3 regions of the Streptomyces sp. NBC_01428 genome follow, and region 1 is predicted to be linked to each of the others. Evidence: riboswitches for the same ligand, from Rfam matches in the RefSeq annotation. Region 1 holds a riboswitch; each other region holds the start of a gene.

What was found. A riboswitch is a leader RNA that binds a small molecule or an ion and turns the genes downstream of it on or off. The one in region 1 is predicted to bind S-adenosylmethionine.
Region 2: another riboswitch for S-adenosylmethionine. It lies ahead of OG406_RS02965 (putative leader peptide); the one in region 1 lies ahead of thrC (threonine synthase).
Region 3: another riboswitch for S-adenosylmethionine. It lies ahead of OG406_RS28610 (aminotransferase class V-fold PLP-dependent enzyme); the one in region 1 lies ahead of thrC (threonine synthase).

Annotation. Positions count from the first base shown of each region.
Region 1 covers NZ_CP109499.1:5,115,496-5,119,480, reverse strand. Annotated here, with positions in the region: gene groL (chaperonin GroEL) at 1-306, opposite strand, end outside; gene OG406_RS22280 (cold-shock protein) at 715-918, opposite strand; gene OG406_RS22275 (MoaD/ThiS family protein) at 1,362-1,637, opposite strand; gene thrC (threonine synthase) at 1,634-2,932, opposite strand; SAM riboswitch class I at 2,950-3,107, opposite strand; gene OG406_RS22265 (glucosyl-3-phosphoglycerate synthase) at 3,313-3,985, shown strand, end outside.
Region 2 covers NZ_CP109499.1:693,324-697,308, reverse strand. Annotated here, with positions in the region: gene OG406_RS02975 (ABC transporter permease) at 1-931, opposite strand, end outside; gene OG406_RS02970 (ABC transporter substrate-binding protein) at 940-2,562, opposite strand; gene OG406_RS02965 (putative leader peptide) at 2,849-2,968, opposite strand; SAM riboswitch class IV at 3,004-3,114, opposite strand; gene OG406_RS02960 (MerR family transcriptional regulator) at 3,339-3,716, opposite strand; gene OG406_RS02955 (MDR family NADP-dependent oxidoreductase) at 3,794-3,985, opposite strand, start outside.
Region 3 covers NZ_CP109499.1:6,616,494-6,620,478, forward strand. Annotated here, with positions in the region: gene trpD (anthranilate phosphoribosyltransferase) at 44-1,108, shown strand; SAM riboswitch class IV at 1,193-1,309, shown strand; gene OG406_RS28610 (aminotransferase class V-fold PLP-dependent enzyme) at 1,497-2,858, shown strand; gene OG406_RS28615 (Lrp/AsnC family transcriptional regulator) at 2,899-3,180, opposite strand; gene OG406_RS28620 (rhomboid family intramembrane serine protease) at 3,224-3,985, opposite strand, start outside.

The DNA.
Region 1 (3,985 bases):
GCCCTCGCGGACGAGTGCCTGGGCCAGGACGGTCGCGGTGGTCGTACCGTCACCGGCGACGTCGTCCGTCTTCTTGGCGACTTCCTTGACCAGCTCGGCGCCGATCTTCTCGTACGGGTCCTCGAGCTCGATCTCCTTGGCGATGGAAACACCATCGTTGGTGATCGTGGGCGCGCCCCACTTCTTCTCGAGGACGACGTTACGGCCCTTGGGGCCGAGGGTGACCTTGACGGCGTCGGCGAGCTGGTTCATCCCGCGCTCGAGACCGCGCCGTGCCTCCTCGTCGAACGCGATGATCTTGGCCATGTGAAGTGGTCCTCCCGGACGGGGTGGATTGCTCCGGATCGCGCCGGCGCCCGCGACGGACGGCCTGCATGCCCTGTGGTTCCTTGCCCCACCGGCCTGCGGACCTCGCTGGCCCGATCCAAGTTCTGTCACTCTCACTGGGAGAGTGCTAACGCCAATGATTAGCACTCGACCCCGCCGAGTGCAAGGTGCGCTCGCGAAGCGAGCTCGTTGAGGGGTGGCGGTCGGGCGACGGGCGGGCGCAAGCGCCTCCCACAAAACCGGCCCCTGCGCGAAGCCTCCGACAGGCGCGCGCTCGCGCGCCCGCGCGCGCGGAGGCAAGCAGAGGGAAGACGCACGAGGGGCCCGCATCCCTGGTGGGATGCGAGCCCCTCGGCGTGAGTTGCGTCGGTGGTCGTTCGCGCCCGATCAGACGGCGAGTTTGACCATGTCCGCCTGCGGACCCTTCTGGCCCTGCGAGATCTCGAACTCCACTCGCTGACCCTCTTCGAGGGTGCGGTAGCCGTCCATCTGAATCGCGCTGTAGTGCACGAAGACGTCCGCACCACCGTCGACCGCGATGAAGCCGTACCCCTTCTCCGCGTTGAACCACTTGACGGTGCCCTGAGCCATGCCTAACTCCCCTATTACTGGCCCTTGCACAGACCCGCACTTCGCGGATCCGGGTCAGACCTCCACCCCCCAACGGGTTGGGGGTGTGCGCCGGAACGCGTCGACCGCGGCTGAATGTATCTGTCCAACTGCCGTCTGCAACAGGTCAATCGGACGAGAATTCTGGGCACGACCGATCGCCGGTATGGGGATAATTCGCGGAGATCCAGGGCAAGTCGGGCCCCGTAAATGCCATAAACGGCTCAAAAAGGCCGGGCACTTTGGCTACTTCTTGTCGGCTGCCGGGAAAGAACTCATATGCGTCCGGCATGAAACCAACATCCAGAACGGGGCGACTTCCCCAACCCTACCCCGGTCAACCCTATGGAATTACCCCCTCCACTTCTCTCACGGAGGGGGCAATTCGATGAACTCTTCGTGTTCGGTATTACCGAGGGTAACGATCAGCCTCCGGCGACGGCCGGAATGATCGACACGCCCCCACCGTCCGGGATCGCCGTCTCCAGGCCCTGCTCGAAGCGCACGTCGTCGTCGTTCACGTACACGTTGACGAAGCGGCGCAGCTTGCCCTGGTCGTCCAGGACGCGCGCGCTGATACCCGTGTGGTTCTTCTCCAGGTCGGCGATGACCTCGGCGAGGGTCGCACCCTCGGCCGTCACCTCGGCGGCGCCCCCCGTGTAGGTGCGCAGGATGGTGGGGATGCGGACGTTGACGCTCATGATGCGAGGCCAGCCTCTCGGAAGGAGTCGAGGTTCGGGCGGATGGTCGCGGTCAGCCCGGTGTCCGAGGCCACCGCGTCCAGAGTCTTCAGGCCGTCGCCGGTGTTGAGGACGACGGTGGTCAGGGACGGGTCGAGCAGACCGCTCTCGATCAGCTTGCGGGTGACGCCGACGGTCACCCCGCCCGCGGTCTCCGCGAAGATGCCCTCGGTGCGCGCGAGCAGCTTGATCGCGTCGACGATCTGCGCGTCGTTCACGTCCTCCACGGCACCGCCGGTGCGCCGCGCGATGTCGAGCACGTAGGGCCCGTCGGCGGGGTTGCCGATGGCGAGCGACTTGGCGATGGTGTCCGGCTTCTGCGGACGGACCACGTCGTGGCCGGCCTTGTAGGCGACGGAGACCGGCGAGCAGCCCTCGGCCTGGGCGCCGAAGATCTTGTAGGGCCTGTCCTCGACGAGTCCGAGCTTGATCAGCTCCTGGAGGCCCTTGTCGATCTTCGTGAGCTGGGAGCCGGAGGCGATCGGCACGACGAGCTGGTCCGGCAGCTTCCAGCCGAGCTGCTCGCAGATCTCGTACGCCAGCGTCTTGGAGCCCTCGGCGTAGTACGGGCGGAGGTTGACGTTGACGAAGCCCCAGCCCTCGCCGGCCGGGTCGCCGATCAGCTCGGAGCAGAAGCGGTTCACGTCGTCGTAGTTGCCCTGGATGCCGACCAGCTCGCCGCCGTAGACCGCGGCCATGACGACCTTGCCCTGCTCCAGGTCGTGCGGGATGAACACGCAGGAGCGGAAGCCGGCGCGGGCCGCCGCCGCGCCGACGGCGCCGGCGAGGTTGCCCGTGGAGGAGCAGGAGAGGGTGGTGAAGCCGAAGACGCGGGCCGCTTCGATGGCCTGGGCGACGACGCGGTCCTTGAAGGAGTGCGTCGGGTTGCCGGAGTCGTCCTTGACGAACAGCTTGCCGGTCTCGACGCCGAGCTCGCGGGCCAGGTTGTCGGCCTGCACGAGCTTGGTCCAGCCCGGGTTGATGTTCGGCTTGTCCGCCACGTCCGCGGGGACGGGCAGCAGCGGCGCGTAGCGCCAGATGTTCGCGGGTCCCGCTTCGATGCGCTTGCGGAGTTCTTCGGTTTCGTAGGCCGAGAAGTCGTACGCGATCTCCAGCGGGCCGAAACACTCCTCGCAGGCGAAGACCGGACCGAGGGGGACGCGGTGTCCGCACTCGCGGCAGGAAAGCGCCGCGGCCGGGCCGAGATCGACCGCTTCTGCGGAGTTCGTGGTGCTTGCAACTGTCTGCGCAGCCATGGAGGCGAGGCCCTTTCTCCTCATCTTCCTCACGACGCACTTCGCCGTGAGACGGATTTGGCACCTTCCCTAGCCGGGAGCCTCGCGACGCGATCGTCTGGCGATCGGTACGAGACCGGCTGGAGGGTTGCCGGGGCTTCAACGGGCCGTATCCCTCTGCCCCTCTGGATGAGCGGTATTCGATTGTTGAACTGTTGAGCATATTGCGTGCCGATGATCCAGGACATGCGATGGTCATCAGCGTTGTTCAAGACTGTAACCGAAGGCCAGGACAGTTGAAGCAGTCGTCCGAACCGCGAGACGACGGCAAGCGATCAGCCGCTGGCCGCAGCGGGCACGCTGATGAGAGCGTGTGATCAGACAGTGAGGAGCCGCAGACCGTGCTGAATGAAGTCGACCGCTGGCTGAGCACACGCTCCTGGTCCCTGACCGACCGCCCGCTCCACAAGATCATGGCCGCGAAACGCACCTCCGGGTCGACGGTCAGCGTGGTGCTGCCCGCGCTCAACGAGGAGGAGACCGTCGGCGAGATCGTCTCGATCATCCGCCACGACCTGATGCAGCAGGTGCCCCTCGTCGACGAGATCGTCGTCGTCGACTCGGGCTCCACGGACCGCACGTCCGCGGTCGCCGCCGCCGCGGGCGCCAGAGTGGTGCACCGCGACGACATCCTGCCCAGCCTGCCGGCCGTGCCCGGCAAGGGCGAGGTGCTGTGGCGGTCGCTGCTCGTGACGAGCGGCGACATCGTCTGTTTCATCGACGCGGACCTCAAGGAGTTCTCGTCCGACTTCGTCCTCGGGATCGTGGGCCCCCTGCTCACGGACCCGGGCGTCGATCTCGTCAAGGCGATGTACGACCGTCCGCTGGGCGGCGCCGCCGGGCAGGGCGGCCGGGTCACCGAGCTGATGGCCCGCCCCCTGCTGAACATGCACTGGCCGCAGCTCGCGGGCTTCGTGCAGCCGCTCGGCGGGGAGTACGCGGCCCGGCGCTCGCTGCTCGAACAGCTGCCGTTCCCGGTCGGGTACGGCGTGGAGCTGGGCATGCTCGTCGACG
Region 2 (3,985 bases), 4.4 Mb from region 1:
GGACCACGATCCGCGGGTCCAGCACGGGATAGACGAGGTCGACGATCAGGTTGGCGGACACGAAGATCAGCGCCCCGAACACCACGACCCCCTGGACCAGTGGGATGTCCTGGGCCGCGACCGCGGCGGCGGTCACCCGCCCCAGGCCGTCCCGGGAGAACACCGTCTCGACCACCACGGAGCCGGCGATCAGCTGTCCGGCCAGCAGCCCCACGACGGTCAGCGCGGGCAGCGACGCGTTGCGCAGCGCGTGCCGCAGATGGATCCGCACCCGTCCCGCGCCCTTGGCCCGCGCGGTCTCCACATAGGCCTGGTCCAGCGCCGTGAGGAGGCTCTTCGCCAGCACCTGCGCGACCAGTGCGCCGGTCGGGATCGCCAGCGTCACGGCGGGCAGCACCAGCCCGCGCAGCCCGTCGTTGCCGAACGCGGGAAAGAGCCTCGCCCGGAAGGAGAAGACCTCGACCAGCAGCAGGCCGACCCAGAACGTCGGGACGGACACCCCCAGCGGGGGCAGCGACAGCAGGAGCTGCCGCAGCCAGCGTCGAGTGGTGTACGTCGCGAGCAGGGCGACACCGCCCCCGAGCAGCACGGCCAGCAGCAGGGCCGCGCCCGTCAGTTGCAGGGTCTGCGGGAGGGCGTCGCCGAGCGACGAGGTGACCGGGCGGCCCGTGGACACGGAGTCCCCGAAGTCCCCGCGCACCGCGCGGCCGAGCGCCTCGGCGTACTGGACCGGCACGGGCCTGTCGAAGCCGTACTGGTGTCGCAGGGCGGCGAGTTGAGCCGGGTCGACCTGCCCCGAGTCGGCTCCGGCGCCGGCCATCGCCGAGACCGGATCACCGGGCAGGTAGTCCAGCACCAGGAACGACACCGTGTAGGCCGCCCACAGCACCCCGACCGCCTGCGCGATACGTTTGATCACATAGCGACGCATGCCGGCCGCTAGCCGATCCACGTGTCGTGCAGCTGGACGCGGCTGGAGGCGTCGAAGTCGAGGTTGTGCACCTTCTTCGCCACACCCAACTGGGTCTCCAGCTCCACCACCGGAATGATGTACGCCTTCCGGATGAGCAACTCCTGCGCGGTCTTCACCAGTTCGCCGCGCCGGTCAGGATCGGCGGTCGCCGCCTGCCGGTTCAGCGCGGTGTCCAGCGGACTCGCGGGCAGGTGGTAGAAGTTGGCCAGCTCGGTGGAGTAGGAGCTGCGCAGGATGTCCGGGTCGGCCCGCGTGACGTTGCCCCACACCGCGTCGAAGTCGCCCGACTGGAGCGTCGGGGCGAACTGGGTGATCTGGAGCTGCTTGAGCACGACGTCCACGCCCACCGCCTTCAGCTGCTGCTGGATCAGCTCCAGCGCCGGCTGGTTGGTGGCCGCGTTGGCGAACCACTTGACGGTCAGACGCAGCTTGGTGCCGCCCTTCGACCGGACGCCGTCACTCCCGGTCTTCCATCCGGCGGCGTCCAGCAGCGACTTGGCCTTCGCCGCGTCGAAGGACAGGTCCGGTCCGAGGTCCGCGTAGTTCGGTGTCGTGTGCGCCAGCACGCTGGTGGCCGGCTCGGTTCCCGTCGGGAAGACGGCGTCCACGATCTGCTGCCGGTCGACGGCGAGTTGCAGGGCCTGCCGCACCTTCGCGTCCTTGAGCAGGGGGCGGGAGTTGTTCAGGCCGAGGTTGAACACGACGCCGGGGTTGGCCCGGCGTTGCAGGTTCACCGCACCGCCCTTGAGCGCCGTCTCGTCGGCCTTGCCCACGCTGCCGATCGCGTCGACCTGACCCGACTGCAGGCTCCCGCTCCGCACGCCCGCCTCGGGCACGACCTTGAACACGAGTCTGTCCAGGTACGCCTCGCCCTTCTTGGCCCACAGCGATGAACCCCAGGCGTACTTGGCGCGCTTGCTCAACGTGACCGAGCGGTTCTGTACGTAGTCCGACAGCGTGAAGGGCCCCGAGCCGGCCACTCCCTTGCTGCACTTCTCCTGCGGGCTCAGCTTCACGCTCGCCGACGACTCGATGCCCAGCGAGTGGGTCGAAGTGGCCTGGAGGAACTGTGCGTTGGGCTTCTTGAACGTCACCCGGACGGTGCTCGGATCGACCACCTCGGTGTTCCGCACCCCGCTCAGGTAGCCCTGGGCGAGGGTGGCCAGGGCGCCGAGCTTCGGTACGGCGTCGAAGTTGTCCTTGACCACCTGGGCGGTCAGCCGGGAGCCGTCGCTGAACGTCACGCCCGACCGCAGGTGGAAGGTGAACGTCGTCGTGTCGGAACTGATGTCCCAGCTCTTCGCCAGCCAGGGCACGATCTTGCCGGTCCTGGGGTCCTGGTCGGTCAGCGAGTCGACGACCTGGCGCACCGAGTAGATGCTGTCGTTGCTGCCCACCTGCTGCGGGTCCACGCACCCGGCGTCGGACCCCACCGCGAAGGTCAGCGTGCCACCGGACCTGGCCCGGCCGTCGGTGCCGCTCGAACCGGTGCCGTCACTCGACGAGCAGCCGCTCAGCAGGATGCCGCTCGTCACGACAGCGGCGGCTGCCGTCCATCGGGCGGATCGGGTGTCCGGGTGGGATGTCACGGAAGGGGTTCTCCTACTCCAGAGTCGCTGCGCCGGTCCGGTGCGGACAGGGCGAAGCGGGACGGCGCAGCCGTGGACGGGCGGCACCGATCGGACGACAAAGTCGGTTCGGTGGCTCGGGTCCGGGCCCGGACGAAGCGTCGGGGCCCGGCCGGGCGGGGAAGGGGTGCGTCGACGGCGCGTGCGCGGTGCGTACGCCGACCTCACAACGCCGGGGGGAACAGGGGCTGTTGCTCGCAGCCTCAGGAAGGAGCCGACTACGTGCGTCGGCCGGCCGAGCGTGTCGTCAGCCGCGACACAGGCAGCTGGCGGAGCGCTCCAGGTCGATGTGGCGGCGGCGCGAGAACCCGGAGAACATCGCCGCGGCCGCGATCGAGGCGCTCAGGTCGCTGCTGTCGTTCCGCACGCCGGGCCTCCCTGTCTCGGCCCCCTGCCGGGGCGGGTTCGCGCTTGCGGGGTCGGGCGACCACGCCGGGCTTTCACCTGGAGCACCCCACCGCGGAGGAGGGTTGCCGGTCAGCGAGCCAGGGCTTGACGCTGACACTCAATGCCGGTCGCGATCGTACGAATCGATTCTCCGATCCGTCAATGACGAGATCGCGGCGAAGGGCGTCGGCCCAGCAGCCGCAGCACGTCGGGCCGAGGGATTTCATGCGGCCGCAACAACTGGCCCTGATCGTGCGGGCCTTGGCGCGGTCCCCAAGGGGCCGGACACCGGCCGTCGTGACCGATCGCGAAGGCGGCACCCACCGCGCCGCCGCCGTCCGACGTGCCGCTCAGGATCGGTCGGTCGTGCGGCCGGTCCGAGCGGCCAGACGGGTGCGCAGCCGGGTGAGACGGTCGATCTCGGCGTCCAGCGCGGCCAGTCGGCGGTGGACGACGCTGGTTCCGGGACTGTCCGTACCGCCGGAACACCGTCTGCGCGGGTCGTCGACGAGCAGGGGGATGCGGTCGGCGAGGCCGCACAGGTCCTCCACCGTCAGGCCGAGGGCGAGCAGGTCCCGGATCACCCTCACCCGGGCGACGTCGCCGGGACCGTACTCACGCTGCCCGGCCGCCGTGCGCCGCGCTGGTGGCAGCAACCCGCGCTCCTCGTAGAACCTCAGCGCACGTGCTGTCGTGCCGGCCGCTGCCGCCGCATCCCCGATCCGCATCCGCTCCCCGCTTTCACCCGGTGCCGCGTCGACGACCCTCGAGGACGCGGGAGTCCACGGTCCCGCGGAGCCGACCGCTACGTGACGTCCACGACGACGGTTCCGATGTGCCGCCCCTCGAACAGTTCCTGCAACGCCCGGGGCGCGCGATCAATGCCCGCGATCCGGACGTGGGGGAAGACGATCTCACCGGAGCGCAGCCAGTCCCCGAAGCGCGTGTTCCACTCCTCGGCCGCTTCACCGAGATCTGAGCTGCTGAGTCCCCGCAG
Region 3 (3,985 bases), 1.5 Mb from region 1:
CGGGGCGAACCCACTCGCGTGACCCAGGAACCCAGGAGCGACCATGAGCGCTGTGAACCCCGCTGGAGGCGACACCGCGGCGGGCCGTTCCTGGCCCGAGGTACTGAACGGCCTTCTCGAAGGCCGCGACCAGAGCGCGGACGACACGGCCTGGGCGATGGACCGCATCATGCGCGGCGAGGCGACCGACGCGCAGATCGCCGGCTTCGTGGTGGCCCTGCGGGCCAAGGGCGAGACCGTCCAGGAGATCTCCGGCCTGGTCCGGGCGATGTACGAGCACGCCAACGTGATCGAGGTGCCCGGGCGGACCGTCGACATCGTCGGCACGGGCGGCGACGGCGCGAAGACCGTCAACATCTCCACCATGTCCTCGATCGTGGTGGCCGGCACCGGCGCCAAGGTCGTCAAGCACGGCAACCGGGCCGCGTCCTCCGCGTCCGGCTCCTCGGACGTCCTGGAGAAGCTCGGCGTCAATCTCCAGCTGACGGTGAAGCGGGTCGCGGAGGTGGCCGAGGAGGCCGGGATCACCTTCTGCTTCGCGGTCAAGTTCCACCCGGCGCTGCGCCATGTGGCGGCGGCGCGCGGACAGCTCGGCATCCGGACGACCTTCAACGTGCTCGGACCGCTGACGAATCCGGCCCGGGTCAAGGCCCAGGCGGTCGGGGTCGCCGACCCCCGGATGGCGCCCATCGTGGCGGGCGTCTTCGCCGAGCGCGGCAACTCCTCGCTCGTCTTCCGCGGCGACGACGGCCTCGACGAGCTGACCACCACCGCCGGCTCCCGGGTCTGGGTGGTCCGCGACGGCAAGGTCACGGAGGAGCACTTCCACCCCCGCGACGTCGGCCTCGACGTCGTTCCGGTGGAGGCGCTGCGCGGAGCCGACGCCGCGTACAACGCGGAGGTCGCCCGGCGGCTGCTGGACGGCGAGACCGGGCCGGTGCGCGACGCCGTGCTGCTGAACTCGGCGGCCGCCCTGGTGGCCCTGTCGCCGGCCGACGCGCCCCTCGCGGACCAGCTCCGGGCCGGTATGGCGAAGGCGGCGGAGGCGATCGACTCCGGGGCCGCGAAGCGCACCCTCGACCGGTGGGTGGCGGCCAGCAACGCCTGAGCGACGCCGGCGTGACGCAAGGCGCGGTCCACAATTCGGACCGCGCCTTGCGCGTCGAAGATCTTCTGGCAAGATGCTGTACCAGGTCATGAGCGACAGCCATCAGGCCCCGGCCGGCTGTCCGGCAACCCTCCGTCCGTGGCGGGGTGCCCCGGGTGAAGACCAGGCCGTAGGCAGCGAGGTCTACGGCAAGCGCGGACCCCTCCCACTCTTTCGAGTGGACGTAACCAGGGGTCCTGGTCGTTCGAGGGAGCCTTCTGTGAGCAAGCGAATGCGATAGGGCGCCGAGCCCCGCCTCCGCACACCCTTTTCTCCCCTTCCTGCGCCGAGCGCTGCCTCCGGGCGGCCGGCTCGCGCGGCGATCCCGCCTGCCTCACAGGAGCCCGCCATGTCTGTCACCACCACCGCCGCCGACACCTCCGTCTGTGCCCCGCTGCCCGTCCTCGGCCGCGACGTCACCGTGCCGCTCGTCACCGGCGGCGAGGTCAGCTACGCCGCTCTCGACTACGCCGCCAGCGCCCCCGCCCTCCAGCGGGTGTGGGACGACGTCGCCGCGTACGCCCCGTACTACGGCAGCGTCCACCGCGGTGCCGGGTACCTCTCGCAGCTGTCCACCGACCTCTTCGAGAACGCCCGCAGGACCGTCGCGGAGTTCCTCGACTGCCGGGCCGACGACCAGGTCGTCTTCACCCGCTCCACCACGGACTCGCTCAACCTGCTCGCCGCCGCGCTCCCGGCCGACTGCCAGGTCTTCGTCTTCGAGACCGAGCACCACGCCTCGCTGCTGCCCTGGCGCGACGCCCGGGTGACGTACCTGAACGCCCCGCGCACCCCCGGCGAGGCCGTCGCGACCCTGGAGCACGCCCTCGCGGCCCGTGACCCCCACGGACCGGCCCTCGTCTGCGTCACCGGCGCCTCGAACGTCACCGGGGAGCTGTGGCCGGTGCGGGAGCTCGCCGCAGCCGCGCACGCCCACGGCGCCCGGATCGTCCTCGACGCCGCCCAGCTCGCCCCGCACCACCCGGTGTCCGTCCAGGACCTCGACGTCGACTGGGTCGCCTTCTCCGGCCACAAGCTGTACGCGCCGTTCGGCTCCGGTGTCCTCGCGGGCCGCTCCGACTGGCTCCGCGAGGCCGACCCCTACCTCGCCGGTGGCGGCGCCAGCCGCAAGGTCACCCGGCGCGCGGACGGCGGCGTGGACGTCGAGTGGCACGACAGCGCGGCCCGCCACGAGGCCGGCTCGCCGAACGTGATCGGCGCCTACTCCATCGCGTCGGCCTGCAAGGCGCTCACCGAAGAGGGCTTCGACAACCTTCTCGCCCGGGAGCAGCACCTGATCGGCACCGTCCGTGCCGGCCTCGCCGAGGTCCCCGAGGTCCGGATCCTCTCCCTGTTCGGTGACGACGCCCCGCGGGTCGGCGTCCTCTCCTTCGTCGTCGAGGGCTGGAACAGCTCGCACTTCGCGGCCGCGCTGTCCGCCGAGTACGGCATCGGCGTCCGCGACGGCCTCTTCTGCGCCCACCCGCTGGTGCGCACACTGCTCGGCAGCGACCCCGAGACCCAGGGGGAGTGCGGCGCCCCCGAGGCGGCGCCCGGCGAGAAGTCCCTCAACGCCATCCGCGTCAGCTTCGGCGCCGGGACGCCCGACGAGCACGTCGAGCGGTTCGTCCGCGCGGTGCGCGAGCTGGTGCGGGACGGCGCGCGGTGGCAGTACCGCACCCAGGACGGCCGCTGCGTGCCGGCGGTATAGGAACCCACGACGACATGCCGCGAGGCGGCGGACGCACCGGTCAGGAGTCGAGACCGATCGCGAACGCCGCCTCCAGGTCGTGCTGGGAGTACGTGCGGAACGCCACGTGCGTGTCCGTCGCCTCGACACCCGGGATCTTGCTGATGCTGCCGGGGATGACGTCCGCGAGGTCGTCGTGGGACCTGACCCGGACCATGGCGATCAGGTCGTAGGTGCCGGTGACGGAGAAGACCTCGCTGACGCTCTCCAGCGACGCGATCGACTCGGCGATCTCGGGGATCCGGTCCACGCTGGTCTTGATGAGGACGATCGCGGTGATCACGGCTGGTTCTCTCCCTAGGGGGCCACTGCTGGGGGATCTCACCCTACTCGCGCTCCACCTGGCCCCGTCCGTCCGGCGGGGCACCGACCGGACCCCCCAGGGCCGGCACGACGGGCACGGCGGTGCCGCGGCGCCCGAACCGCACCCACGCGTAGACGAAGCCCAGCGAGAAGCCCACCAGGTGCGCCAGATAGGCGACGCCGGGGCCCGACTCGCTCTGGCCCGCCGCCAGCCACTGCAGGGTGAACCAGAACGGCAGCACCACCCAGGCCGGGAACCGCAGCGGCAGGAAGAACAGGAACGGGAAGAGACTGGTGACCCTGGCCTTGGGGAACAGGTACAGGAACGCGCCGAGCACCGCGGAGATCGCCCCGGACGCCCCGACCAGGGACTGCTCCGAGGAAGCGTTGGCGGCCGCGTAGCCGAGCAGGGCCAGGTATCCGCACCCGAGGTAGAACAGCGCGAACTCCACATGGCCCATGCGTTCCTCGGTCAGCAGCCCGAAGACGTAGAAGAAGAGCATGTTGCCCAGGAGGTGGAGCCAGCTGCCGTGGATGAACAGGGCCGTGGCCGGGGTGAGCAGCTCGCGGGGCGGCCCGCCGAACAGATCGGCCGGCACCACGCCCCAGCGCCGGAAGTACGCCCGTTGGACGGCCAGCAGCTCGTCCCCGGTGCCGTACCCGGGATTGAGGCCCGAGGCGGGACCGATGACGAAGATCAGACAGCACAGGACGATCAGCCCGTACGTCACCGGTGCCGACTGGGACCGCACCGCTCTGCCGATTGCCGTACTCCAATTGCCGAT